DNA from 2 places in the Solibacillus kalamii genome. Region 2 is predicted to be linked to the other one. Evidence: riboswitches for the same ligand, from Rfam matches in the RefSeq annotation. Region 2 holds a riboswitch; the other holds the start of a gene.
What was found. A riboswitch is a leader RNA that binds a small molecule or an ion and turns the genes downstream of it on or off. The one in region 2 is predicted to bind glycine.

Region 1 (15,198 bases), on a different contig from region 2:
TCGTCAAAAAAAGAAGCGGAAACAAGATGACGTAGCATTCGGCATTTGTACCCCTTCCTATTTAAGCCGAATTGAAAACGGACTTGTTATAGCAGAACATTCGATGTATGAGCAGCTGTTTGGAAACTTAGGCATCGATTTCAACCAGCTCGAACAACAATTGAAAAACCAAACCGCTTTTTTGGAGCAGCTATACGGAAAACTATTATCAAATACCGAGCTAACATCCGATGAAATTAAACAATTAACCGTGATCCAAAACGATGAGCAGCCATTTGAACAACAGCTGATGGCAAAGCTTGTGTATGCACGTTTCCTGTACTCAATAAAAGAAGATGATGATGCAAGAACAATACTCAATGAAGTCGAGCCGCTCGTCAACTGGAAAAAAGATCGGATCACGCAGCTATTCGTAGCGATTACAGCGTTCGGCCATCTTTCTTTTCACGAATTTGAACAGTTATCCCTTAAAGAAGCGGAAAATCAATTTGCGCAATATTTATCGAATGCCCACCTGTTTGAGCTGGCTAACTACCATTATCATATCGCTTTTGCGAATCACCGAAGCTACAAGTTGCACAAAGCCCTTGAACATATTGAACTGGCACAGCAATTTTTTACCCACCAGTATAAACCGTTGTTTCAGTTGAAACTTTACTCAATGAAAGGTGTAATTTTTAATGATTTGCACCGATTCCGTGAAGCTATTCAGGAATTTGAAGCAGGACTTGAATTACTGTCAAATGTCCAGTCCATCCAAACACCGATGCAATGGAGCTCACTGCATAACAACATCGCTTACTGTTATGAATGCCAGGAAAATTTCCCGGAAGCGTCCAAACATTATGAACTGGCGAATCAATACGACGAAGACTTGCATTCGGCGATCAACTGGATGCGTACATGCTTTGTACAAAAGGATTTCGATCAGCTGAAAACACTTTTTAGTCGCTATGAAGAGATTCGGTTTACTGTCCCCCATCATATTTATCAGCGGAGGCTATTGCAGTATGCGGTTGATACAGCACATACGATCCGCGGATTGAAATTACTGGAGGATGAAGCTTTTACCCATTTCAATGAACAGCAGTATTATTCGCTAATTCTGTTCTATGCTCCATTATGGGGACAGTTTTATGAGCAGCTCCACGCCTATAAACAGGCAAGTCACTGCTACAGGCAGGCATTGGAAGCGAGTGAAAAAGTTCGTCAACGAATGAGCAGCTAAGGGGTGATGAGATGGCGTTACGTAAAGAATATTTCTATTTATGGTTTGGGTTTGGCGCATCAAAATTGGGCAGCTGGATTTACTTGATCGCTCTCAATTTATCGGTTTGGCATTTGACCGAATCCCCGGCTGCGGTTGCGGGTATCTATATCATTGGCCCGATTGCCCGAATTTTGTGCAGTTTTTTTGCAGGCTCGATCGTAGACAGGGCCAATAAAAGAATCATCTTAATTACTTGTGATGTTTTCCGCGCAGGTCTCGTCTGTACGATGCCGCTGCTTTCGGAAATCTGGCTTATATACAGTTTTATCTTTTTGGCAAATGTCGCCGTCTGTTTTGCCAATCCGAGCAGCACATTTATGATTACAAAACTTGTATTGCCAAATGATCGTCTTCGGTTTAATGCGATCAACAGCATGTTAGGTTCGGGAAGCTTTATGATTGGACCTGCTTTAAGCGGTGCCATTATCGCCATGAGCAGTACTGCTGCGGCAATGTGGGTGAATGGTGTCATGCTGCTGTTCAGTGCGTTCATGATGTATTTATTGCCGAATGTTGAGCAGAAATCGGCAGGTACCGCTACTGTACTGACACCCGCTGTCATCCGGGAAGATTTTTCGATTGTCTGGACTTTCATTTCGCAACGAAAAGCGGTACTGCAGTTCTTTATTTTATATTCAACAGCTTTAATGATCTGCTATTCGCTTGATTCTCAGGAAATGTCGTTTTTGAAGGATTTTCATCAAGTAACGGATTCAGTTTACGGAATCATTGTGGGTATCACGGGAATCGGTGCCATTGTCGGCGGCTATTTGGCTGCCCGATTCGTCAATAATCTGTCACTCGTCTCATACATTGGCATCGGGTTTACATGTACGTTACTATCCTATTTCACATTTTATTTCTCGCCTAATTTAACGATTGCGGTCGCTGCTTTTATATTGCTCGGTCTGTTTATGGCATTCAGCAATGCGGGCTACGCGACCTTTTACCAGCAGACAATTCCGACTGAAATGATGGGACGGTTCGGCAGTTCACTTGGCCTGATAGAAAGCGTAATGCAAATTATCTTAACCTTGATCATTGGATATTTGGCGGAAATCTATACGATTCAGCTGACAACTAGCCTCTTTGCCTTTATCGGTGTTGTCATCGCATGTATCGTCTATTTCCACCTGTTACACAATAAATCACTGTTTGTACAGGAGGAGCTAACATGATTACGTATGAAACAATTTGCTACTGCTGTAAAAAACCATTTTTATTAATAGAAGGAACGGTAAAATACCGGAATTACAAACGGAATATGCAGGGAAAATTTTCCTGTGATTCATGTGACAATAAAATCTTTTCAGAGGCAAGAAGCCAATTTTTACGGAAAATAAACTAATAGAAAAAACCGGGCTTCCTCGATGGAAACCCGGTTTACTGTTTATTTTTTTCGAACCTTATAAAGAACAAACAGCAGTATAAACCATAACGGTGTTAACAGCAGTGATGTTCTCGTTGATTCGGAAATAGCCATAATGACTAGTAAAAATAAGAAGAATGCCAATACTAAATAGTTGATGAAGGGTGTTAATGGCGCTTTGAAAACTGAAGTTTTATGTAATTCCGGATGACGCTTTTTGTAAATGATATGCGAAATCAGAATAATGCTCCAAACCCAAATAAAACAAATCGCACTAATTGTTGTCACGATACTGAATGCATCGTCCGGCATGAAGTAGCTAAGCAATGCCCCAATCGAAACTACGACCGCAGAAAATATCAGACCATTTTGCGGCACCGCATTTTTGTTTAATTTACCGTATGCTTTTGGTGCTTGTTTATTATTACTTAAACTGTACAGCATACGGCTCGTTGAGAACATCCCGCTATTTCCTGCAGAAGCAGCTGATGTCAGCACAACAAAGTTAATTAAACCTGCTGCAATCGGAATACCTACCAATGCGAAAACCTGAACGAATGGTGAACTTGCAGCGCTTAATGTATCCCAAGGATTGATTGTTAAAATGACGAATAATGCCCCTACATAAAACAGCAGAATACGTACGGGAATTTTATTGATGGCAGATGGGATATTCTTTTTCGGGTTTGCCGTTTCAGCAGCAGCTACCCCTACTAATTCAACCCCAACGAATGCAAAGACAACCATCTGGAACGCCATTAAAAATCCAAATGCCCCATTCGGGAATAACCCTCCGTGCTCCCATAGGTTCGATACGGCAACTTTGCCTGTATCTGTTTCAAAACCAATGATCAACAATATAATTCCAATTGCAATCAATGCAACAATTGTGATGATTTTAATCAACGCAAACCAAAACTCCAGCTCTCCGAACAGTTTGACCGTCAATAAATTCAAAATAAGTAAAACTACTAAACATGCGATAGCCGGTACCCATTGCGGGATGTCGAACCAGTATTGCGTGTACATGCCGACAGCGATTATATCCGCCATTGCTGTCATAATCCAGCAGAACCAGTATGTCCAGCCGGTAATATAGCCTGCCCAATCCCCTAAGTATTCAGTGGCGAACTCGGTAAACGATGCATAGCCGCCTTTTGATAAAAGCATTTCGCCAAGTGCACGCATGACGAAAAATAGTGCGATTCCAACGATTAAGTATGCAAAGATAATAGAAGGTCCTGCAAGTGAGATCGCTTTACCTGACCCTAAAAACAACCCCGTTCCGATTGTTCCTCCAATCGCTATTAACTGAACGTGTCGATTTTTCAGATCGCGCTTTAATTCTTGTTGTTCCAAAACGATTCCTCCAAAGGATAAGTATTTTGTCTGTTTACACAGCGCAAAATAATAAGTACTTCATCGCGGTCCATCAAGTAATTTTTTCTGGAAAATTAAAACAGGGACTGATTATGTGCCAGTCCCTGTGTCTAAGAATAATCGATCTCGCCTCTGCGAAATCGCGTCCAGATTTCAAAAAATCTGTGACATCTATCGAGGGCTTTTCTTCTTCAAACAGTGGATGCTACATACACCAATTTTTAAGGAAAAGCGTCTCTCATTACTCTTCTGTCCTTTTGCCTGAGATTATGAACCCTTCGGCGACGCGGTATTCGCGCTCTCTCCAGAAACTGCTCCCGCCAGTAGTTTTATCCACGACGATCAACGCTTGATATGTATGCAATTAGTTGCCTATAGGTCATCTGGCATCTTCCAGTTTCCTATAGCTCGCGTTCAATACTATTATTGTACAATAATCATACTACCAATTTTCTGCCCGCCTTACAATGGATATTCGTAGTCGGTTATTATGTATATAGCAATTTAACCTTATTCCCAACATAATGTTTTCTTCTTACAGAAGATTTATGACTAAAAAAATATTACACCGAAAATTCAATATTTTCAGTGTAATATTTTATATAGAGGAATTGGTAGCCCCTCGTAATTCTGTTTTCGTTTACTGCAGTTTTTCCTGTACTGTTGAATCTTCTTCGTATGTTGTTCGATTGATATCGATCAGCTTACCTTTTGTTGTGTCTGTCTTTTTCATTTTGACAACATACGTATTGTCTAATGCAATGTCTGTGCAGGCGATGTCTTTCTCGCGAATATCTTCAGGGTAATTTAAAGTAATAACTAATGTATCCCCGTCTTTTTCGATTTTTTCAATTTCTCTTCCACAGCCATCTGAATATCCTGTGACAAACAGCACTTCCTCTGATTCAAAATCGATGGGCGGAATCGTTTCAAAACCAAAAATATCGGCCCACGTCGTATAAAGCTTTTCATCCTGCACGATTGAAATACTCGTACCAACTTCAGGAGGAATCGAATCTAAATGAAACTGTAATTCATATTCAACTTGATTTTCTTCCTGAACAGGGTCGGTCGAATTGGATGAGGTTGCTTGTTCTTTCGTATTACATGCTGTAAGTAGAAAGATCAGTCCCATGACAAGCATGCAACTAAAACATTTTTTCAATGTCCATCACCTCGTTTCTTACGTAATTAGTCGGATGAAAAATAAAAAAGTTACGATATTCCCACATTTTATCTGTTACTATTGGTTAATTTAAACTTACAAGATTACGTTAAATAAACTAATAATTCAGCAAGTAAGCTTTTATCATAAAATGGCGTATAATGTAGTTGTTTATCCAACTATTACACCATTCTCTTGGAGGGTTTGTACAAATGAGTACACGTATTGAAAAAGACTTTTTAGGCACATTAGAAATTCCAAAGGACGTTTATTACGGCGTTCAAACAACTCGTGCATTAGAAAATTTCCCGATTACTAAAATGACAATGCACCCTGAATTAATTCGTGCATTTGCCATCGTAAAGAAAAGTTCGGCACTTGCAAATGCCGCTATCGGTAAATTGGATCCGGTAATTGCCAATGCAATTGCACAAGCATCAGATGACATTATTTCAGGACTATTACATGACCAGTTTGTTGTAGATCCAATTCAGGGCGGAGCAGGCACTTCAATGAACATGAATGCCAATGAAGTAATTGCTAACCGTGCACTGGAAATTTTAGGGGAAGAAAAAGGTACTTATTCAATCATTAGTCCTAACAGCCATGTCAATATGGCGCAGTCAACAAATGATGCATTCCCATCGGCTATCCATATCGCAACAGTTTCTACATTAGATAATCTAATTATTGCAATGGAAATGATGCGTGATAGCTTTATCAAAAAATCAGTAGAATTCGATTCAATCGTTAAAATGGGACGTACACATTTACAAGATGCTGTACCCGTTCGTTTAGGTCAGGAATTTGGTGCTTACGCTGCCGTTGTTTCTCGTGATATTGCTCGCATCAAAAAAGCGCAGCAAACAATGCTGCAAATCAATATTGGCGCAACTGCAATCGGTACAGGCTTAAATGCAGATCCGGAATATATGAAATTAGCTGTGGAAAACATTGCGGTTTACAGTGGCTTCCCGTTCATTAAAGTAGACAATTTAATCGACGGTACACAAAATACCGATACGTATGCAGAAGTATCATCAATGCTAAAAATCGCTATGATGAATATGTCGAAAATCTGTAATGACTTACGCTTAATGGCATCAGGTCCAAAAGCCGGATTTGCAGAAATTCGCTTACCGGAACGCCAGCCAGGTTCTTCTATTATGCCAGGTAAAGTAAACCCGGTTATGCCGGAAGTAATTAACCAAATTGCTTTCCAAGTGATCGGTAACGACGTGACGATCTCACTTGCATCAGAAGCAGGTCAATTTGAGCTTAACGTAATGGAACCGGTTCTAGTATTTAATCTGCTTCAGTCGATTGAAATTATGACGAACGGTTTCACAGTATTTACAAAATACTGCCTGGACCATATCGAAGCGAATGAAGCGCGTCTGCATGATTTTGTTGAGCGTTCAATCGGTGTAATTACAGCACTGGCTCCACATTTAGGGTATGAGCGTTCAAGTCAAATTGCGCGTGAAGCACTGCATAGCGGCAAATCTGTACGCGAACTTTGCTTAATGTACAACTATTTCACACTTGAGCAGCTTGATATTATCTTAAATCCATTCGAATTAACGCAACCCGGTATCGCTGGTGAACGCGCATTTGAAAAACAATAATCTAAAACGAAAGCTCCGCCGGGATATTTTCCCTGCGGAGCTTTTTCATTAAATATAGAGCACTTCTTTTGCGAGTGAAATCGCACGCTTGCTAACTTCCAATTTGTCGCCGTCCGCATTTAGCTTCACGACTCCATTTGGCTCATCAAAAATGGATTTCAGCTGTGCTTTCGGTTTGACACCGACCATCATCGGTCCTTTTTCGGGCTCACCTGTACGCAGTTTTTCCTGCTCTCGTGTGACACCTTGTTCTTCCCCGATTTTCGGGAAAGCTGTTGTTTGTTGCTGTAAATTTCGGGGACGTGTCTGGTTATTTAAACTCGAACTCCCTGTGCCAACAGAACGTATCATGAATGATCCCCCTTCAATTATCTTTTCTTACTCTTTCGTATATCAATATCCGCGTAGATTTCAACTTCCAGTAGTGCCTGATTCGCGAGCTGATCTGCTTCACCATTTAGTTTGCGGTCAATATGTTGATATTCCGGTCGAATGCCAAGCTTCTGAAGCTTCACATCGATTTTATCTGCCCACGTTGACAGAACACTATCCGTTACGCCCCATTCGCCGTTCATTTCATTAATGACGACTTGTGAATCACCGTAAATCTTTATTTTTTGGTGATGCACGCCCATTTCCTCAAGCTGCTCTACAGCAAGATTCAGTGCCGCATATTCCGCTTCATTGTTTGATGTTAAATACTCCGCCAGCTGATTCGTCCGCAAGCGATAGTTTTTTCCGTTCTGTTTATAATAGACGACTATCCCTAAACCGGCCAGCTTTTCTTCTCTATTAAAACCGCCATCAAAATAGACTTCCACTTCGGTAGGTTCTGTTTCGAGAGATTTCAAATATTTTTTTAGCTCTTTTAATGTCCATGTACTGTCATGTTCATCTGTCATCACAATATTTTTTGTACGGCCCGTGTTTTCCATATCCAGTACAAGCGTATAGGCATGCGCTGCAGGAATTGCCTCACTTCGCCATGTAATTTCCTGCTTGGCCTTTGTGATATATTGCCATTCAATCGTCAATTCCAATCGGCTCTCCCCTTCCATTTTTCGTTTGCTGCAAATCTTCTATAAGGTAAAACTTCATTCAGTGGGGGGTTTTTCATCTCCACTGATTGTTAGTTGAACCAATTCGCCCTGCTCAATTTTAGAGGCGGGAATCGTACTACCTGTTAATACGGGATAAAACCAGTTAATACAAAGTGTACTAACCATTATGCCAACTATAAACGGTGGTGATACAAAAAATAAAAAATCTGAGCTGCCGATCGGTACTTTTATCAGCAATCCGAAAATGATAGGCTGCAGAATGCAAAAGATAAAACTTGTTAAGTAAAGTGCACGTTTGCTGTAATTTTTACGCATGAGGTACAGCACATAATACCAGGGAATCACGACAAAAAAATAAATCGGCAAAACATAAATAATTATGGACAGAGCAGTACCGAATGTGATCGATTCATTAATATAAGGCAATGAAAATGCAATAAAAACCATGACCGCCATGACATAAGGTAAAAAACCGGTTAAAATGATTTGCCAACTCTTCATCACATTCCCCCTACTTCCAATCATTATACCAAACACTATTTGCCTATACAAAATTTGCATTTACGGGTATAGTACAGGGGGTGATAAAATGAAGGTAAAATTTTATGAAAATAATGAAAAACGCGTACTAGGTATTACATTAAAAGATCCAGCATTAGCCGAGGACAATAATATGGCACTCCATGTTTGCAAAAACGAAGCTGATATTATCGAAAACCGCCAACAGCTTGCCTCACTGCTGCAAACCGAATTATCAGAGTTTGTATGCGCCAATCAAACACATAGTGCCAACTTCTTCCGTGTGGAAAAATCGGAAATCGGCAAAGGAGCAACCGACAACACAACTGCTGTTCATGATACCGACGCATTGTATACGTACGAACCGAACGTTGTGATTTCAAGCTTTACCGCAGATTGTGTACCGGTCTTATTTTATAATGAAAAAACAAATGTCATCGGGGCTGTGCACTCTGGATGGCAAGGGACGATTAAAGAAATTACATTGAAGTTGCTTCAACATTTACAACAAGAGGAAAATTGCGATTTACGTGATTTGAAAGTAATGATCGGGCCAGCAATCAGCCAAGAGAAATTCGAAGTGGATGCCGATGTCCAGGAAAAATTCAAAGCACTCGGTTATGCGGACGAATTTATGTACTGGAATGAAGAAACGAGCAAATTCCATATCGACAACCAATTAACCGTGAAAACACAGTGCATGCTTGCAGGTGTGCCTGAAGAAAACATTTCGATTGACCGAATGTGCACATTTTTGGATGAGGACGGATTCTCCCATCGCCAGGACCGCTCAACCGGCAGGCACTTGAGCTTTATTATGCGAAAAGAATAGATTTCGTTAATAAGTGTGTGAAAAGGAATACCTAACATTCAGTAGGTATTCCTTTTTTCATGAGTCTAAAACCGGCATAATCATGGTGCTACAAGTTCAACCTTGATTCTATCCGGATCTTCAAAAAAAACAGCGTAATAATTTTCCCCTCCTGCATAGGGATGTTTATCAGTATAAAGGATATTAACGCCTTTACTTGTTAACTTTCTTGTCATCTCATCTACTTGTTGACGCGAACTTGCATGGAAAGCCAAATGATTTAGACCTACCCGGCATCTATGATAAGGAATATCCATAAACCGTTCTTCTGCTTGCACGAAAACGATATAGGTCTCTCCGATTTTCCAACTCTGTCCACTTTCCCACGATTGATAAGATTCATATCCCAATTCTTCTAACAACCATCCCCAAAAGTTAATGGAAGTTTTTAAATCTGAAACATATAGTTCAATATGATGAATAAGCCCTTTTGACAATGGATGACTTCCTTTCTATCTACCAAATAATCCTAATCGATATTTTAGATGAGGTAAGTTTTGTATAGTTTTTGTAATAACAAGAATTTCTGGTCATACTTCATTTTTACACTCTCTATTGCGGCTGAGTATTCACTCTCTTACCTATTTTATTCTCTATACCTTAACATAAATATCCATTTTATATTATTCATACTGACAGAATAGAATTATTCGTCAAACAGGTTTCCATTTATACATTGTAATACGATGTACATTGGATTAATATGTATTTAAAGGCGGTGATTGTAAAAAATGGAGAAAGAAATGATGAAAGGGAGTATCGATATTTTACTGTTATCCCTACTGGCAGAACAGGATCGGTACGGCTATGAAATGACAAAGCAGCTTCGTGTTTTAAGCGATGAAGCCTACTCGATGAATGAAGGAACGTTATATCCGGCATTAAAGCGTTTAGAACAGCATCGTTTTGTGACCAGTTACTGGCAAGATGAAACTTCCGGAAAACGCCGGAAATACTATGCCATTACGGATATTGGACGTGAAAAATTAAAGCAAAAGTTATCAAGCTGGGAGCAATTGACCCGTTTAATCAAACGAACGGCAGGTGGGTTATATGGAAATCGTTAAACAATATGTTGAAAAAATTATAGCGAATTTGCCAATCAATGATGATGAACGTACATTGATGAATGAAGAATTTGAAAATCATATTTTGGAACATATCGATGAATTACGAATGGTTGGCTATACAGAACAACAAGCCATTCAGCTCGCTTTGCAGTCGTTTGGTGAAGCGCATCACATTGAAAAAGAAATGAAGAAAGTGTTGTTTCCGCATTATAAATGGATCCGCTTTTGCGCGGTGATTGTATTTACAACGTTTACACTATGTTTGAGCTCCCACTTTATTACAAAATGGCTGGAGCCACGTAACGACTCACCTATTTCCACCGATGTTATTTTGTCGCTGCTTTTTCTCTGTACAGTCGTTTTCGGAATATGGGAGCTACTATATAACGAAGCGAAAAAGGCCTACAAAACAAAATGGCTGAATGTGGCCACGATTTTTATCGTACCGACATTCGTATATGAAATGATTGTCTATTGGCAATTCCAGCCGGATACATTAGAGGATTGGTTACTTCATGATGAACTATTAATTCCTTTATACGTAATCTTTTATGTTGTCGGACGCCAATTATATACGTATAGTATTGGCGAACGAAAAATTAGGGGGTAAAAAGGCAATGGGAATCGCATTATTAATCATAGTTGTTGTCGCAGCAATTGGCCGGGCGGTAACAAAAAATCAATCTAAAAGAAGAAATCGGATCGTATGGGGTATCCTGGTCATGATTGTGTTAAACCCGTTTGTTTCTTGGCTAATTGGTATTTGTTTCGCAATTTTTGCCGGGGAAGGCTTTGCAGGAATGGGCGTGATGGTCATACTGTTTATTGCAATGTTTTTCATTGGTGCTTTTATTTTGATTAGTGGCCTGTTAACAAAGGCAGATACAGAACAAGCGTCTCCAAAATAGGAGACGCGTTAAATGATTTAAAATCGTAGTGATTAATTAAAGGTTTTCAATTTTTTCCACATCCGCATCAGTTAGTTCGAAATCGAAAAGATCCAGATTCGCTGCCTGATTCTCACGGTTGTGTGATTTCGGAATAACGACAACACCGCGCTCGATTTGATATTTCAATAAAACTTGTGCACCCGATTTATCATAGGCTTTGCCGATTTCATCCAACACTTCTTCTTGATGTGCTTCAGTTTTCATCGGTCCCCATGCAACAGGTGTAATGCCCTCGTCTTTTAATAAAGCAAGAAGGTCTTCGTTCTTTTCTTTTAAGTTGATTTGTATTTGATTAACTGCTGGCTTCACTTTCGCGAATTCTTTCAATTCATCCAGATGATTTTTTCTAAAGTTTGAAACGCCGATTGCTTTCAATTTACCTGCTTCGTAATATTCTTCAAAAACTTCCCAAGTGTTTTTAAACTGTTCCTTGTCCTCGATTGGTGCATGAATCAGAAGCAGGTCCAAATAGTCTGTTCGGAAATTTTTTAGACTGTTATCGATTGCTGCTCGAGTCGACTCCTTTGAAGATACATATTCTTCTCTCGCCGGAATTTTCGTTGTAATGAACAACTCTTCTCGGGGTACTGTACTTTCTGCTAAAATTCCCCCGACAAGCTCTTCGTTTCTATAACTAATCGCTGCGTCTATTGATCGATATCCTAACTCAAGTGCTGTTACGAGCTCAGGAATTTCATTTGTTAACGCTCCGTTATAGTCGTTATTTTCTTTACCATACGTATTTGTACCTGTACCAACAATCGGCATTTTTATTCCATTATTAAGTGTGATGTATTCCATATTTTTGGTACTCCCCTTTTATTCTTAAATTATTTTACTGATTAAGTATATCATAACAAAATATAGAATCTTCAGAAATCGATCCAGTAGACATAAATCGTACTCAAATAAAAAGGAGCACTGTTCCCCGTCGGAAGCGCGCTCAATTATTGGTGATGTGCCTGCATCAATTCTCCCACTTAAGGTTCTTCAGGTACTTTCTTTAATTGTTTTCTTCGGATGGCATACACTACTATCAGTAAAATAGGTAAGAATACACCAATTGTATAGGAGAACATTAAACCTATTGTAGTATCCCACCGCTGCTGGTAAATGACATCAGGGAAAATTACAATCGAAATGACTACCGCAATGATTCCAAAAGGTATCGTTAACGGGCGGTAATCCTTTAAATTGAATATTTGCGCGAAACCTAAAACAGTAACATAAAAATAAATGGTTGCCTTATAATAAAGTGCGATAATCCAAAGTGTGCCCATTAATGCCTCAATCCGTTGTATAAATTCACCGATGTTAATCCTTTTAGCCAATACATAGCCCGGATACAGCTCTATTCCAGTATTATAAGCCCCTAATACTGCTACACATAAAAACGTAAAAATAATAATGACAATTCCACCTAATAAGTTCCCAATCAAAAAGAACTTTTTAGCTTTAAGGCCTGTGTTAACAAAGGCAGGAAAAATCATTAATAACACAATAGCATTGACCGAAGTTACTTCTATAAAAGATAAAGATGTTTGAACAATTTTTTTAGGTTCGGCTTCAAATACTGGTTGCAAGTTATCTAAATTTACTTGCGGAGAAATGAAAAATACTAAAAAAAGAAAAAATATCAAGCAAAATAGAATTAATACTTCTGCAGAACGTGCAATTGTTTCTAATCCTAATCGGACGCCCATCACAATAATAATTGCCAATAGGATATTTAGTTCGGAAACCATTGTGCGATTAAGCAGAATAACCATATTACGATTAATCCAATTGCTGTGCCGAGGGTTGCAACAATCCAAGCATCTTGTTTTGTTTCGGAAGCTAATAATGACGGAACAATTAAGATACTTGTACCAACTGAAAACAACACGACTAAAACCATAAATTGATATGGATTTATTTTAATATCCTGCATCATGCCTTACCCACCTTCCACTGAGGGATCTTTTGAACAAACAACTCTTTTTCAAGCACTCCTTTTATTTTTACATGGCGATTATTCCTTAAGCTTTTCTAAAAATGAACTATTCACCGTCCCTGTAAGGCGAATTTTCATATCTACTTTAACATTCACTGTTAAGTCAGAAAATTCCTCGTCCCAATTTTCTTTTATCTTATTCCACTCTTCCGGGTTGGCGCGATGGATAGCTTCACCAAATCCAAATATGTCTGATTGGTATTCTTCTTGTAGCACATCGATTGTCTCATTTATTATTCTTGTCGCTTCTTTTTCATAATTTTTCTCAAGCTCCTGTATGGCTTCCGGATTCTTTAAATCAATTTTACATCTAACTTCGCCTACCTTCCCCTCGGCTTTCGTATGGATATTTACTTCGGGTTTTCCATGGACTATATTTCCCTCGACTTTAGAATGGAAGTTAGTCACTTCAATGGTAGATTTCCCTTCGTTAGGACAAGATATTGATGTTACGGTTGATTTAACTGAATTGGTTATACCGCTATACCCCCTACTATCTTGTTCAGTTAACCAGCCCATCAGCCGATCTTCTTTAAATACGGCTAAATTATCATATTGGATTTGAGCTGGCTTAGAAATGGATTCTATATTTTGTTGGGTGGATCCTATTTGTTTATTGCCTGTCAACTGAATCCCCGTTAATACAGCTTCTTTTCCGTCACTTATAAGATTGACTATCAATTCATCTAAAGTAACACCAGTCGTACCTGCCCAAGCCTTTTCCGATACTTTTAGACCTGCAAACATCTTACTGGCAGGGATGCTTTCCAAATCTGTTGTGACATTCAGAATTTCTCTGGCGGTTACATCCTTAGCAACAACAACATAGAAGTCAGGTCGAAGTTCCCAATCCCTAGCGAGTAAATCCAAAGATTCACCTATTCCTTCCTTAGCCAATTCTTCACCAATGATCAGCATTTGAAGGTGTCCGGGATATATTTTCCTAGGCGAGACTTTTGTCATTCTACGAAGTGCTTCATAAACTGTTTCCCCATTCTCTGTAAAAAGTGTGACTGTTGCACCCCCTGTCCCGTCTTTCATGGAAACGGCAGAAGGTACAACTACTTGTGCGGTTACCTCGTATTCATCTTCACCCTCCACTTTATCAATACCCAATGCCAGTGTAATTGCGAGCTCGTTTAACTCCCTCTTATCCCAGCACCCCGTAAGAATGAAATTAAGGATTATGAGAATAAACATGTACTTTTTCAACATTTAAGTCCCTTTCATTCCTTATTTTTTGGTGGTGCTGGCTTTGCAGTGGATGGATTTTGTTCCCTAACTCTATTTTTTTGACTGATTAGATGGGGTCGGGTCAACAAGCTCCAGAGCGGAAATACAATAAACGTATCCTTTTGATCGGAAACATTAAATGGTGCAACCGGTGACATATAAGGTATCCCAAACGAGCGTAAACTGCATAAATGTAAAATTAAAGCGATTAATCCAATAGTAATTCCATAGAGACCAAATGATGCTGCTAAAGCCATAAATGCAAAGCGGAGTATCCTTGTAGCAATCGCCATATCGTAAGAAGGTGAAACAAAACTGGATATAGCCGTAATTGAAACAATGATTACCATCATGGCTGAAATTATTCCTGCCTCCACAGCAGCTGTACCTATAACAAATGCCCCAACAATGGACATTGCTGAACCAATCGCACGAGGCATCCTTACACCAGCTTCGCGTAATATTTCAAACGTTATTTCCATTATTAGTGCCTCAACAAATGCTGGAAATGGAACACCTTCTCGCTGAGCTGCAAGACTGATAAGGAGTGCAGGTGGTAGCATCGTTTGATGAAACGTCGTGATTGCAATAAATAATGCAGGTGCCAGCAATGTAATTGTAAATGATAAAAAACGTAGGAGCCGAACAAGACTCCCTATAAGCGTCCGAACATAGTAGTCTTCCGGAGA
Region 2 (15,198 bases):
TGTCCGTTATGACAACAATGAAAAAGAAGAGGAACTTTGTGTATGAATTTCAAGCAAACATTAAGTGAGCGGGGGTTTACACTACTGGAAAGCTTGTTTCAGTTAACCGTGTTTGTACTTTTTACTGCAATTAGCCTGCTTATCCTCATATGGGTTCGGGATCTTCAACAGCTTGAGAAGATGAAAGATGAGGTGAACTGGGAATTGTTCGTATATGATCTTCATCAATACAATATGAATTCCGCATCTGGTAGGGTGCTCAATTCTAATATGCTGCAACTGGAAATGTTAAATGATCCCGAGGAGCGGTTGTTTGTCTTTGATAAATCAGAAGAGCATCTGCGTAAAAGGTCGAATAAAGGGGGAAATGAAATTATGCTGCCTTTTGTTAAGGAATGGGAACTGACGATTGTTGAAAATGAATTGAATATGAGGGTAGTGATGAAAAATGGAACAAAGCGAGAAAGAGATCTCGTATTGCCATTGCCTCCAAAATGAGAAGGGTGCATTATTTTTACTGGCTGTATTTTTATTGTTCATCGTTTCTGGTGCTGCTGTTTTCTATACAAATGCATATTTTGCGCAAATAAAAGTATATAATTCATTGGAATCTATTTACGTTCGTGCTACGATAAATATACTAAATTTACCTTAAAGTTCGACTTCTTTTTGCAAAGTCGAAAAAATGTCGCATCATGCGGTTTTGTTTGATACAAAAATATTTGTGTTAAAACGCAAAATGGAAACGAAAGAATAGGTAGAGGTGTAATTGATTAAGTAGTCCGTAATTAGAAGAAGGTGAACAGCATGCGTAAAATTTATTTAGTAGGATTTATGGGTTGCGGAAAAAGTGCGATTGGTAGACGTTTAAGTTTTTTCTTGAAAATGCCGTATTACGATATGGATCACGAAATTGTACGTCAGCAGGGTATGACAATTCCTGAAATTTTTGAGAAATACGGCGAAGCACACTTCCGAAAAATCGAGACGGAATTTTTAAAGAATTTCCGTGATGAAGCATGCATTATCGCTACAGGCGGTGGGGTAGCCGTCAATGAAGAAAACAGGAGAATTATGCGCCAGACAGGGCTCGTATTTTTTCTTGATGCAAAATTTGAAGATATTTATATGCGGATTCGGAATGATAAAAACCGACCCATTGTTCAATCGTCATCGGAACAAGAATTGGAAAATCTGTATCACCAACGCAGAAGGAGTTATCGACTAGCTGGCCATATACAAGTACTCACAGCCGGAAGAACATTAAGACAAATTGTCGAGTACATCGGGTTTCAAGTGAAACGTCTTAAAGGCGAATGATTTACTTATAATTATACTTAATGTTCGTATTTTGAATAAAATTAAAAAAAGATTGCGTTTGCATTATATTCAATGTTAGGATATTGCTAAGAAGAGCAATAACATGAAGTAAATAATCTAACGCGGATGATGATACGGGGAGAGAACGTGATGTCACGTCGCCGAAGGAGCAAATAGCTAAGCTATGAATCTCTCAGGCAAAAAGACTCGTATTGGACGCAACTCTGGAGAGTGCTGTAATAGCTATTGTTACAAACAGCCACCAAAGGGGAAAGCCTAAATTGTGATAGTGGATCAAATTCAGGTGTAACTTTCAGGTGCCAGGACAGAGAATCTCGCTAAAGGGGATTCGTCTGTCTTTTTTTGTGGAGAAATCGGCTTTTAATATTCTGATGATTCTAATAAAAAGATAGATTTACACTTTTGATAGGTGTAATGTTGCTTTCCCCTTTGCATTGCAAAATTAACATACATAATTAAAGGAGGAAATGAACATGACAAATGAATTAAAGCGCACACCACTTTTTGACGAATATGCAAAGTATGGTGGAAAAACAGTTGATTTTGGCGGCTGGGAGTTACCAGTACAATTTTCTTCGATCAAAGAGGAGCATGATGCGGTACGTAACCGCGCAGGACTTTTTGATGTATCCCATATGGGGGAAATTATTGTAGAAGGCCCGGATGCACTTGTTTATTTACAAAAGATGCTTTCCAATGATATTTCGAAAATTGCAATTGGCGGGGCGCAATATAGTGCACTTTGCTATGAAGATGGCGGTGTTGTTGACGATTTACTGACATACCGTTTGGAAGATAATCGCTATTTACTATGTGTCAATGCAGCGAATATTGAAAAGGACTTCGAATGGTTACAGCAGCATGTCGAAGGAGATGTCAAAGTGACAAATATGTCAGATGACTACGCTCAAATCGCTTTGCAGGGACCTTTATCTCAGGAAGTTCTGCAAACATTAACAGCAACAGACTTAACGGCAATCAAATATTTTAAATTCCAGGACAATGTAGAAGTAGGCGGACATTCGGTTCTTGTCTCGCGCTCAGGTTATACGGGAGAAGACGGATTTGAAATTTACGGAGCTCCAGCAGCGATTGTTGACTTGTGGAACAAAATTTTGGAAGCAGGAAAAGACAAAGGTGTAGTAGCAGCCGGTTTAGGCGCACGTGATACACTTCGCTTTGAAGCTTGCCTGCCATTATATGGCCAAGAGATTTCAAAAGAAATTTCACCACTTGAAGCAGGGATTGGCTTTGCCGTGAAATTGGCGAAAGATCCGCAGTTTATCGGTCAGCAAGCATTAATTGACCAAAAAGAAAATGGCCTAACACGTAAATCTGCAGGTATCGAAATGATTGATAAAGGTATTCCCCGCCATGGCTATAAAGTATTTAAAGATGGTGAAGAGATTGGTTTTGTAACTACAGGAACTCAGTCACCAATGACAAAGCGCAATATCGGTTTAGCTTTAATTGACGCAAAATTCACGGAAGTTGGAACTGAATTAGAAATCGAAGTACGAAAAAATAGAGCAAAGGCAGTTGTAGTAGAAACACCATTTTACAAGCGTGCAAAATAAAGTGAAACTTCAATCTACCCGTTAATTGCGGGATAAAACTTTTGAAAAGAGGGTTAACAATGAAACATCGTTATTTACCAATGACGGAACAAGATAAACAAGAAATGTTAGACCGTATCGGGGTTGCGACAATTGATGAACTTTTCGAGGATATTCCTGAAAAAGTTCGCTTCCAAGGAAGCTACAATATTAAACCTGCAAAGTCTGAAGCCGCTTTAATGAAAGAACTGGCACAACTAGCTTCAAAAAATAAAGATACAGCAAGTAATGTCTCATTTTTAGGTGCAGGAGTCTACAATCACTATAAACCGGTAATTGTCGATCACGTTATTTCACGTTCAGAGTTTTATACAGCCTACACACCTTATCAGCCGGAAATTTCTCAAGGTGAACTTCAAGCTATTTTTGAATTCCAAACGATGATTGCGGAACTGACAGGTATGGATATTGCAAACTCTTCTATGTACGATGGCGGTACGGCATTGGCAGAAGCAGGTATGCTTGCTGCAGGCCATACACGTCGGGGTAAATTACTCGTTTCAGGAGCTGTCCATCCAGAATATCACGATGTTGTGAAAATGTATGCAACAGGACAATCAATTGAAGTTGTTACTATTCCTTCAAAAGACGGTGTGACAGACATCGAAGCATTAAAAGGCTTAATCGATGATCAAACAGCAGGTGTTATTGTTCAATATCCAAACTTCTTTGGTCAAATTGAAAACTTACAGCCGCTTGCAGACATTACACATGATGCAAAAGGATTATTTATCGTATCTGCTAACCCGTTAGCTCTTGGCGTATTAACACCTCCAGGAAAATTAGGTGCCGATATTACAGTTGGGGATGCACAGGTATTCGGAATTGCTGAAGCTTTCGGTGGTCCACACTGTGGCTATTTCGCGGTAACGAATAAATTAATGCGTAAAGTACCTGGCCGTCTTGTTGGGGAAACAGTAGACCAAGAGGGTCGCCGTGGTTATGTATTAACATTACAAGCGCGTGAGCAGCACATCCGTCGCGACAAAGCGACATCTAATATTTGTTCTAACCAGGCATTACTTGCACTTGCTTCTTCAGTAGCAATGACAGCTCTTGGCAAACAAGGTATGCAGGAAATGGCGAAACAAAATATCGTGAAGACACGCTTTGCTAAAAATGCCTTTGAAGCAGCTGGTTTTGAAGTTGTTTATCAAGGCGCACACTTCAACGAAATCGTCGTTAAGACAAATCATAATGTGACAGAGCTAAACAAAGCATTAATCGAAAAAGGCATTATCGGCGGTTTTGACTTAGGTCGTGTTTATTCTGAATTAGAAAATCATGCACTCATTGCTGTTACGGAAATCCGTACAAAAGAAGAAATCGAGCAATTAGTTGCAGAAATGGGGGCTTACAATGCATAACGAAAACCAATCACTCATTTTCGAAATTACAAAACCAGGTCGTGTCGGCTACAACTTAGAGCCATTGGATGTTCCTGATTTTGATCTTGAAGAACTGCTTCCAAAAGAGTTAGTACGTCAAGAAGCGGCTGAACTGCCGGAAGTTGCAGAATTAGATATTATGCGTCACTATACAGCACTTTCACGCCGTAACCATGGTGTAGACTCAGGGTTCTACCCGCTTGGTTCATGTACGATGAAATACAATCCGAAAATCAATGAAACGGTTGCACGCTACGCTGGTTTTGCCAATGTTCACCCATTACAGGATGAGTCAACAGTACAAGGTGCAATGGAATTATTATATGATCTTCAAACATCCCTTCAGGAAATTACAGGTATGGATGAAGTAACATTACAGCCAGCAGCAGGCGCACATGGTGAATGGACAGCATTAATGATGATCCGTGCTTTCCATGAGGCAAATGGTGAAGGTCACCGTAACAAAGTAATCGTACCGGATTCGGCTCACGGTACAAACCCGGCTTCTGCTACAGTTGCAGGCTTTGAAACAATCACAATTAAATCAGGTGATGACGGCTTAGTAGATCTTGAAGATTTACGCCGTGTTGTCGGTCCGGATACAGCAGCATTAATGCTGACAAACCCGAACACTTTAGGTTTATTTGAAGAAAACATTTTAGAAATGGCTGAAATCGTGCACGGTGTCGGCGGTAAAGTGTACTATGACGGCGCAAACTTAAACGCTGTTATGAGTAAAGCACGTCCTGGCGATATGGGCTTTGACTGTGTTCACTTAAACTTACACAAAACATTTACAGGTCCACACGGTGGCGGTGGTCCAGGTTCAGGTCCTGTAGGAGTAAAAGCGGATTTAATTCCATTCCTGCCTAAGCCGGTATTAGTGAAAAAAGAAGATGGCACTTTCCACTTCGACTATAACCGTCCACAATCAATCGGTCGTGTGAAACCATACTACGGAAACTTCGGCATTAATGTCCGTGCATATACGTATATCCGTTCAATGGGTCCAGATGGCTTAAAGGCTGTAACAGAATATGCTGTATTAAATGCAAACTATATGATGCGCCGCTTGGAAGAGCACTTTGATTTACCGTATGACCGTCACTGTAAGCACGAATTCGTGTTATCAGGCCGTCGTCAGAAAAAATTAGGTGTTCGTACATTGGATATCGCAAAACGCCTTCTGGACTTTGGCTACCATCCACCAACAGTTTACTTCCCGTTAAACGTGGAAGAGGGGATTATGATCGAGCCAACAGAAACAGAATCGAAAGAAACATTGGACGCATTCTGTGATGCAATGATTCAAATTGCTCAAGAAACAATCGATAACCCATCGATCGTTCAAGAAGCACCGCATACTACAGTAATCAGCCGTTTAGACGAAACACGTGCTGCCCGTACACCGGTGTTACGTTATACTAAAAAAGAAGAAGTCACAATTTCATAAATTGTGACAAAAAAGGTCAGAGCTGTTTTCTGACCTTTTTTCTTTGAATAAGGTTAGACTTCTAACGTGTCAGTATATAATGGAAGAAACTACTGAAAAACAGACAATTAGGAATGATACTGCCGGTGAGTGAAATTTAAAAAGCCCTCTACACTGTAGAGAACTTTTAAGATTAGTTTTTCGATTTAACTTTACCTGTCCAAGTTTTAAATCCACCTTGTAACTGATACAGTTGGCTATAGCCTTTTTTCTTTAATGTCAGCGCTGCTCGTGCACTACGGCCAGAGTTTTGGCAGTAAAGGTATACAGGCAGGTCTGGTCGGATTTCTTTATGACGTGTATTAAGTTGCGTCATCGGAATGTTTCGTGCACCTAAAATATGTCCTGCTTCAAATTCTTTAGGTTCGCGTAAATCGATTAATTGGGCTTTACGGTAGCCTTCGATAAATTGCTCCTGTGTTAAATTTGTAACGGATTTTTTTAAGCGCATAGAGTTGATTACTACGTAAGCAACGATGACTACTAAAATTATTAGTATCGTATATAAAATTGTCACTGCGATATTGCCCCTTTCTTTCTGTACTTACTATTATAAGAGATGAACTAGAGTTAGTCGAGCGAGTTTGTTAAAATGAATTGGTGGAGGCGAGAAATTGTGAAAAAACAATGGTATTTTATAAATTCGGGGCCATGCAGCCCAGCCTATAATATGGCATTAGATGAAGCGTTACTAGATTGGCATAGCCAAGGGGAAATCCCGCCGGTTATTCGTTTTTACGAGTGGAATCCTGCAACATTATCAATCGGTTATTTTCAGCAAGTACATAAAGATATTAATTTAGAAGCCGTAAAAAAGCAAAATTTAGGTTTCATTCGTCGTCCTACAGGCGGACGTGCTGTTTTACATGACCAGGAGCTTACATATTCAGTGATTGTGACAGAGAGCTACCCGAATATGCCTGAGACTGTTACAGAGGCATACCGTGTCATTAGCGAAGGAATTTTACAAGGGTTCCGTCTATTAGGGTTGGACGCTTATTTTAGTGTGCCGGAGACGAAAGAACAACTGGATGATTTAAAGAAACCGAAAAGCGCGGTTTGTTTTGATGCACCAAGCTGGTATGAGCTAGTAGTTGAAGGAAAAAAAGTAGCGGGCAGTGCACAAACACGTCAAAAAGGCGTAATTTTGCAGCATGGAGCCATTTTATTGGACCTGAACGAAGAGCTGCTGCTTTCAGTGTTTAATTTTGCTACAGCCGAAGCTAAAGAAAAAATGCGGAAAAAATTACCCGAGAAAGCCGTTGCGATGAATCAGTTTGTCGATACGCCATTTACAATCGAGCAATGTGTGAATGCATTTTCTAAAGGGTTTGAGACAGCTTTGGATATAGAACTGATTCCTTATGAATTAACGGAGCAGCAAACACAATATGTAGAACAGTTAATGCAAAATAAATATTTAACAGATGAATGGAATTTCAAAAAATAGATTGCGAACGTGTGTTTTGATTTTTTATAAAAAAATTTTTATACTCGAAACGTTGGTATAGGTGGATTTAACAAAAACTAAAAAAAATCAACCCCTTGTTTGAAAAAAAGATTTATTGTAATCTTTTTTAAGTGTAATTATATAACCCAACATATAGAATGGTATTTAATAAATAAGCACAATATATGGTATAAAATGTGTTTAGTTTACATTCGTGAAGGGAATCTTAAAATTATTAAATCGTCCAAAGGGGGGCTTACGCGGTGGCAAGTGTTTTAGAACAATCCATCCAAGTCAATCAATTAAATCAAGATATTGAGCAATTTCCTCAAGTGCACCCGATTACACCGGATATGCATATTACGCATAAAGGTGTATCACGTCTTGTTATGATTGACCGTTATTCTTTTAAAGATACGGAAAAGAAAACATTAAAAACAGGGGATTTTGTTGTTTTGACAGTGAAACAAGATCCGAAATTCCCGGCGCGTGGACTTGGCATTATTCATTCGATTAATCCGGAAAAGAATACCGCTCTTATTAAAATTGATGAAGATTACCGTCATGTATTGGAAGGCGAAGAACAAGAGACGGGTATTATTGAACGCTCATTGGATATTATTGAAAAGCCGCTCGAAATTTTTTATGAGCAAATTGCAAAACGTAATGCAACAGGCTTAGCTTCAGTTGAGAAAACAGAAGAAAAGCGCAAAGAATGGTTCGGAAAGTTTTACGAAGAGCTTGTGTCAATGAATTTTATCCCTGCAGGCCGTGTAATTTATGGGGCAGGTTCGGAAACAGAAGTAACATTCTTCAACTGTTATGTAATGCCATTTGTCGCTGATTCGCGCGAAGGCATCAGTGATCACCGTAAGCAGGTAATGGAAATTATGAGCCGCGGCGGTGGAGTTGGGACGAACGGATCGACACTTCGCCCGCGCAACACATTGGCGCGCGGTGTAAACGGTAAATCAAGCGGATCTGTAAGCTGGCTTGACGATATTGCCAAGTTGACACACCTTGTTGAGCAAGGTGGGAGTCGCCGAGGTGCTCAAATGATTATGCTGGCAGATTGGCATCCGGATATTGTGGAATTTATCATTTCAAAAATGCAAAATCCGCGTATTCTCCGTTACTTAATTGAGAATACAGAAGATGAATCAATTATTCGTCTAGCAAAAGAAAAATTGAAATTCAAGCCTTTAACACAGCAGGAAGATGCGATGTATCAAGGTATTGTGAACTATAAAAATATTGAAGGTTTTGGCGGATTTAACGAAGCGATTATTCGTGACGCTGAAACGAAGCTACGCGATGGCGGAACGTACTCAGTCCATAATCCGGATTTCTTAACAGGTGCAAATATTTCGGTTACATTAACGAAAGAGTTTATGGATGCTGTGGAAAACGATGAGGTCTTCGAATTACGCTTCCCGGATGTAGAAAACTACACACCTGCACAAATGCTGGATTACAACGAGAAATGGCATGAAGTCGGTGACGTTCGTGAATGGGAGAAACTTGGTTACCCAGTTCGAACGTATCGCACAATCAAAGCAAAAGAACTGTGGAATTTAATCAACGTCTGCGCAACATATGCAGCAGAACCGGGTATTTTCTTCATTGATAACGCAAACGACATGACAAACGCAAAAGCGTACGGTCAGAAAGTTGTTGCGACAAATCCGTGTGGTGGAGTTCGCCTCACGTTAAACATCGCGGGATGAAGCGGGAAGGCTGAAATGCTAATCCGAACCGAAGACGAATTGTAAAATGTTCGTCAGGGGCAACGCATAGATAGTGAACCTCATCATTTGAGAATATAATCTATCCACGAGACCGCGACATTGCAACTAAATTAAATCTTTTGACTCAAATATATTTATGAGGTGAAGTTATGGCTAATAGAGGCTATGCTGGATTTTATAAAAATGTATATTTGAGAAGTTCCTATGAATATGCTTATGCAAAATATCTTGATTTTTATAAAATAAAATGGGAATTTGAAATACAAGTATTTAATTTAGGATATAAACTTTATAAACCAGATTTTTTTATCTTAAATCCAAATAATTCAATAAAGAAAATAGTGGAAATAAAATCGAGAAATAAAAAAGCAATTGAACAGGCAAAAACTGACTTGAAAATTATTAGTGAACATTATGGCTACGATGTTGATGTAATCTCATATAAAGAACTTTTAGAACTGTATAAACCCTTACCTTTTTCTCTTAACTCAGTCATTACAGAATGGATCAACTCAGATCATACAACTATTAATAAAGCTGCATTTGGAGCTTTAAATGGACATTATCAGATGAAGCACAATGATTCTACTAAGAAGAAGATTGGAGCACATACCAAGTTGTTGTGGGAAACTGATAGTATCTCAAAACTGAAAATGATTGAAGGTTTGAAAAAAAGTGGTATGAAAAAAGGATTTATTAAAGTTCGAAGGGTTGAAAGAGAATGCTTACATTGTTACAAACCATTTATTGCACTTGAAACATCAATACAAAAATATTGCAGTAGAACATGTTCAGGATCTGTAGCGATTAAATTAGCAACAGAAGCATCAATAAACAAGCAGTTATTATTGCATCAAGAAATTAAAAAGTATGTTATCGCCTGGACAATTGAAAATAATGAAATCGTTGAAAAAGCACCTTTTAATAAAATTAAGCCAACGATAGATCCACTACTAAGAGAAATTGAATTAAAATATGGGATTAAAGATTTAAGAATTATTTCTAAAGCTATTTTTGGAAAAGATTGCGGTAGAAAAGAGTTACTTAAGTTTATGAAGAGTATTTGCAATGAAAATGTATGCTGAACTTGCACGAATGACAAGTGTAAGAACCTTAGGATAAAAAGCCTAGGGGTTAACAAAAATTTGGAACAACCATTAGCACCATATTCCGTTTGTAACTTGGCTGCCGTTAACTTGGCGAAGTTTGCAAACAAAGAAACGAAAACAGTTGATTTTGATGCATTGCGCAAAACGGTCAAAGTTGGCGTACGTATGCAGGATAATGTTATCGATGCAACACCGTACTTCCTGGAAGAAAACAAAAAGCAGGCACTTGGTGAACGTCGAGTTGGGCTTGGTGTAATGGGCCTTGCCGATCTATTGATTTACTGTGAAAAAGAGTACGGTTCTGAAGAAGGTAATGCGCTAGTCGATGAAATCTTCAAGACAATTGCGGTTGCAGCATATGAAGAGTCGGTTGAACTGGCTACAGAGCGCGGCAGCTTCCCATTCCTTGAAGGACAGACAGAAGCAGAAACAGCACGTTTGCGTGAAGCATTTATTAACACAGGTTTCATGAAAAAAATGCCACAGCATATTCGCGAAAATATTGTGGCAAATGGTATTCGTAATTCGCATTTATTGACGGTGGCGCCAACTGGATCTACAGGTACAATGGTCGGAGTTGCAACAGGGCTTGAACCTTACTTCAGCTTCACTTACTACCGTTCAGGTCGTCTAGGGAAGTTTATTGAAGTAAAAGCTGAAATCGTAAAAGAATATTTAGATGCCAACCCGGGTGTGGATGAAAATAACTTACCGGACTGGTTCAAATCTTCAATGGAGCTTTCTGCGGAAGCCCATGCAGATGTTCAATGTATTATTCAAAACTGGATTGATTCATCTATTTCCAAAACAGTAAATGCGCCAAAAGGCTATGGAGTAGAGCAAGTGCAAAAAGTGTACGAGCGTCTATACCGCGGCGGTGCAAAGGGTGGTACAGTGTATGTCGATGGATCTCGTGACACACAAGTATTAACATTAAAAGCTGAAGAGGCAAATTCAGATGAGCAATTGGAATTTGAAGAATTAAAACAATCAGAAGACCAAGTGAAGCGTCAAGTTGTGCTAGTGGATACAATTAAACCATTAACAGATACAGACGTGACAATTGGTTCGGAAGTTGGCAATACATGCCCGGTTTGCCGTCAAGGTACGGTAGAAGAAATGGGCGGGTGCAACACATGTACAAACTGTGGTGCACAGCTGAAATGCGGTTTATAAAATAAAGAAACGCAACTCATATAATATGGGTTGCGTTTTTGCTTTTCGGAAAAGTTGACGATCTTCCCATTATTTAAAAATGCAATCGTCCGGTAGCAGGATGTACTAATGGCCATGCACGAACGTCGATTTTTTTTGAAAAATGCAGGATCGGCTGATCACTTTCCACAATAATCCCTTGCTTGGACAGCGTTGTATTAAGGGTAATTTCACCTTCTGCTTCTTGTAAAATCCATGGGTGGTGCAAAATATCACAGCGTACCGGGAGACCTGAAGCATTTAATGTGTAGAAGCAGTAACGCTCGGTCATCCATTCTTCAAAGGAACCTTTTACCGCAATAAATGGTGCGGAAACAGGTTTATAGCTACCCGCGAATACAATGTCTGATCGATTTTGCCTTTTGCTTTCAAACAGTACTGTATCACCAAAGTTTTTAATATCCATCTTTGCATAGTGATACGGTAAATGGAAAAATGTGCGGGCACCTTTTACAGCCGGCCAATTATCCGCATCCAAACTGAAAAAGTATACGCCGGGCTTTCCATCAATCGTCACATAGGTACGCACATTCAGTTCCGGAAATTCAGCGGTACCGGGAATTGGCGGCAACCCTCGAAACCTCACACCTGACATACGAAAAGGGACAACCCCAACCCAGCACACACCTTCATAAGTATCTACTTCCAGCGATTCTGGAACTAACTTCCGTAAAACCTCGTATTTCACCGGATAATGGGCGAATAACAGATCGCTCCATGTTTGCTTCATTCCCCACGGTAAATTTGGCAGCGGCCAAGGGCGATGGCTGTCATCCCATTTGTTTTCTTGTATGTTTGGGAGTTCCTCCATAGCAAGTCACTTCTTTCACATCAATCGTATTTTATATAATTTCCTTCATTTTGACTTATAAACGTTCGCGGATTTGTTTTTTCCGCATCCATTGAGTAGCAACCCATTTTTCGCCTTGTATTACTGGCTCACCAGAATGAAGGGTAAGTTCATTTAATTTTTGATCATTGTAGAAATATTCAAAGTAAACCGCTGTACCTTTCTTTGGTACATTTACAATACCTAAATTCGGAAACGTAGTAACGCCTCCTTCTTCCACATCATTTAAGTAGACTACTAACGTGCTAATGCGATTATTACTGCTCGAAGGGTGATTCGGTCCAAAAAAATCAAAATGTGGTTTAAATTCCTGACCCGGTTCATAATGTAAAACTTGTAGACCCTCAGCATGTTCGATTGGAAGGTGCATCAGGCTGCTAATCCGTTTTTCAATTTCGGAAATAAGCGGATTTTCATTTTCCTCAAAAAACATACCACTGCTCGTACGAATTGAACTTATCTCTTTTTTTGCTAATTTGGATCTTTCCAAACGCGAAGAAGCACAATCGATTAAATTCTGGCATTCCTCATCACTTAAAACATTTAAAAACTTTACAATGAGCGGTTCTTCATGCAGAACTTCTGCTGTTATCGTTCGATTGTCAATTGAATAAACAGATTGAATAGGTAAAATGGAAACTTCTGTTGTCATATGTTATATCCTTCCGCAATGGCTTCTAAGTTAGTACAAAAACACTCTCACCCTTATATGATGAAAAGAATGTATTTCTACTCCGATACATATTATACCATTTAATTCAATTTAATGGTATTTAAGTAGCAGGAATATATTAAAAAAATTTTATGCCTGATCCCTAAGTTCTAGTATTTGTAAAAAATTAAATGAGCAGTTAAGAAGGATAAGAAAAAATTATTGAATTACATAAATAACCTATCATTTTATTTATGTCATAATTGAAGTAAGATAATGGAAGAAGAGGAAGAAATGGAGGAAAGCAAATGATTGTTGGATTACATCATGCACAAATAACAATTCCACCAGGTACTGAGGAAGCAGGGAAAGAGTTTTACTGCAAAGTATTAGGTCTAAATGAAATTTCAAAACCTTCTGCACTACAAGGGCGAGGTGGCTTTTGGCTGCAAGTAGGGAATCAGGAAGTACATGTAGGGACAGAAGAAGGCTTTAATCGGCTTACAACTAAAGCACATCTTGCCTACGAAGTTGAAGCTATTTCTTATTGGAAAAAAATATTGATGGAACATGATATTGAGATCTTGGATTCAGTACCTATTCCTCATTATGAACGGTTTGAATTTAGAGACCCTTTCGGAAATAGAGTGGAGATGATCCAACCGATTTAATCGATTGCAGGTTCACTCTTGTTTATCCGCATCACTTTTTGATAATAGTTCAATGATTTCGTTATTCTGCGTTCGTATATCTTTTAAAATCCTCTCAATCGCCAAAGCGGTAAATGTAATGATGACTAAAAGTGCAAAGCTGAAAAAGCCCATTTAAAATCTCTCCATTCTGATTCATATTTCATCTATTATACTAATCTTGAAAAGAATAGTTAATTATTTCTAATAAGCTCCGCCTAATTAATGATGGTAAATTTATCGGAAATCGCGTATCATTGTAAGGTAGTTTTAAACTATCAGGTATATCCTGCAAATATATTGAATGATAGGTGAAAAAAATGAATTATCAAGTACTATTGTATTATCATTACACAACGATTGAAGATCCAGCTGCTTTTTCAGAAGAGCATTTAGCTGCATGTAAGGAAATTGGTTTAAAAGGACGTATTTTAGTAGCCCATGAAGGGATTAACGGTACGGTATCAGGTACGATTGAGCAAACACAAAGCTATATCGATATGATGGAAGCACATCCATTGTTTAAGGGGATTGTTTTCAAAATTGATCCAGCGGAAGGCCATGCGTTCAAAAAAATGCATGTACGTCCACGCCCGGAGCTTGTAAACTTAGGTCTGGAAGAAGATGTGAATCCGCATGAATTAACGGGCCGCTATTTATCACCGGAACAATTCCTGGAAGAAATGCAAGATGAAAACACAGTCGTACTAGATGTACGAAACACATATGAATATGATGTCGGTCACTTCCGTGGCGCAATTCGTCCAGAAGTAAAGAACTTCCGTGATACTCCGCAATGGGTACGTGACAACCGTGAATTATTCGAAGGTAAAAACGTTTTAACTTATTGTACAGGCGGAATTCGCTGTGAGAAATTTTCTGGTTGGATGAAGCGTGAAGGTTTTGGAGAGGTTGGTCAATTGCACGGAGGCGTTGCAACATACGGTAAAGACCCAGTTGCTAAAGGTCAGCTTTGGGATGGTCAAATGTATGTATTCGATGAGCGTCTGACAGTGCCGATTAACCAGGTGGAACATGTTATTGTTGGGCGTGATCACTTTGATGGGACACCATGTGAACGCTACATTAATTGTGCTAACCCTGAATGTAATGAGCAAATCATTGCATCAGAGGAAAACGAAGCGAAGCATTTAGGTGGCTGTACAATCGAATGTACAAAACATGAACGTAATCGCTATATCGTCCGTCATAACTTAACGGAAGAGCAAGTACAACAAGCGATTGAATTATTAGAAGCTGAAGCGACAGTATAATAAATTTTTTAATGCATCTCTTAATAGAGATGCATTTTTCTTTTTTGTAAACAAAACATCCATTTGTAAATGCAATGTAAATAGATTTTTCTAAATATTCATCATAAATTGTCTGTTTTCTGTAATTCTTACATGATTCATTAAGCCTTTGAACATAATATTGACATATTTCATTTTCCTTCATTGATAATTATTTAAATCCTCATAAAAAATCCCTCTCATTTGTTAATAAATCTCATAAATATTTACAAATCAGCTGTTTTATTTTAAATTTTCTGACTTTACTGATTGATTTTACATAATAAAAAGACGTGTTCTTCATAATTTACATAAGGTTTACATGTTTAATACATGACATTAATTTTATGTATGTA

Region 1: it holds a riboswitch for glycine, as region 2 does, so the genes downstream of both, CBM15_RS11410 (amino acid permease) here and gcvT (glycine cleavage system aminomethyltransferase GcvT) in region 2, are expected to answer to the same signal.

Annotation. Positions count from the first base shown of each region.
Region 1 is NZ_NHNT01000007.1:88,068-103,265, forward strand. It holds gene CBM15_RS11400 (helix-turn-helix domain-containing protein) at 1-1,228, shown strand, start outside; gene CBM15_RS11405 (MFS transporter) at 1,240-2,448, shown strand; gene CBM15_RS11410 (amino acid permease) at 2,661-3,998, opposite strand; glycine riboswitch at 4,259-4,337, opposite strand; gene CBM15_RS11415 (dehydrogenase) at 4,660-5,184, opposite strand; gene aspA (aspartate ammonia-lyase) at 5,397-6,812, shown strand; gene CBM15_RS11425 (hypothetical protein) at 6,861-7,163, opposite strand; gene CBM15_RS11430 (DUF771 domain-containing protein) at 7,181-7,852, opposite strand; gene CBM15_RS11435 (ATPase) at 7,907-8,374, opposite strand; gene pgeF (peptidoglycan editing factor PgeF) at 8,463-9,224, shown strand; gene CBM15_RS11445 (VOC family protein) at 9,305-9,700, opposite strand; gene CBM15_RS11450 (PadR family transcriptional regulator) at 9,995-10,330, shown strand; gene CBM15_RS11455 (permease prefix domain 1-containing protein) at 10,317-10,943, shown strand; gene CBM15_RS11460 (hypothetical protein) at 10,951-11,241, shown strand; gene CBM15_RS11465 (aldo/keto reductase) at 11,278-12,084, opposite strand; gene CBM15_RS11470 (GerAB/ArcD/ProY family transporter) at 12,264-13,052, opposite strand; gene CBM15_RS19555 (GerAB/ArcD/ProY family transporter) at 13,013-13,216, opposite strand; gene CBM15_RS11475 (Ger(x)C family spore germination protein) at 13,295-14,491, opposite strand; gene CBM15_RS11480 (spore germination protein) at 14,503-15,198, opposite strand, start outside.
Region 2 is NZ_NHNT01000002.1:382,472-397,669, forward strand. It holds gene CBM15_RS05560 (type II secretion system protein) at 1-46, shown strand, start outside; gene comGF (competence type IV pilus minor pilin ComGF) at 43-498, shown strand; gene CBM15_RS05575 (shikimate kinase) at 808-1,320, shown strand; glycine riboswitch at 1,447-1,539, shown strand; glycine riboswitch at 1,543-1,651, shown strand; gene gcvT (glycine cleavage system aminomethyltransferase GcvT) at 1,815-2,918, shown strand; gene gcvPA (aminomethyl-transferring glycine dehydrogenase subunit GcvPA) at 2,978-4,324, shown strand; gene gcvPB (aminomethyl-transferring glycine dehydrogenase subunit GcvPB) at 4,317-5,798, shown strand; gene CBM15_RS05595 (rhodanese-like domain-containing protein) at 5,971-6,354, opposite strand; gene CBM15_RS05600 (lipoate--protein ligase family protein) at 6,508-7,287, shown strand; partial or broken gene CBM15_RS05605 (vitamin B12-dependent ribonucleotide reductase) at 7,551-8,981, shown strand; gene CBM15_RS05610 (restriction endonuclease) at 9,185-10,120, shown strand; partial or broken gene CBM15_RS05615 (vitamin B12-dependent ribonucleotide reductase) at 10,178-11,320, shown strand; gene CBM15_RS05620 (YqjF family protein) at 11,394-12,170, opposite strand; gene CBM15_RS05625 (2OG-Fe(II) oxygenase) at 12,226-12,861, opposite strand; gene CBM15_RS05630 (VOC family protein) at 13,170-13,532, shown strand; gene CBM15_RS19325 (hypothetical protein) at 13,545-13,685, opposite strand; gene trhO (oxygen-dependent tRNA uridine(34) hydroxylase TrhO) at 13,871-14,824, shown strand.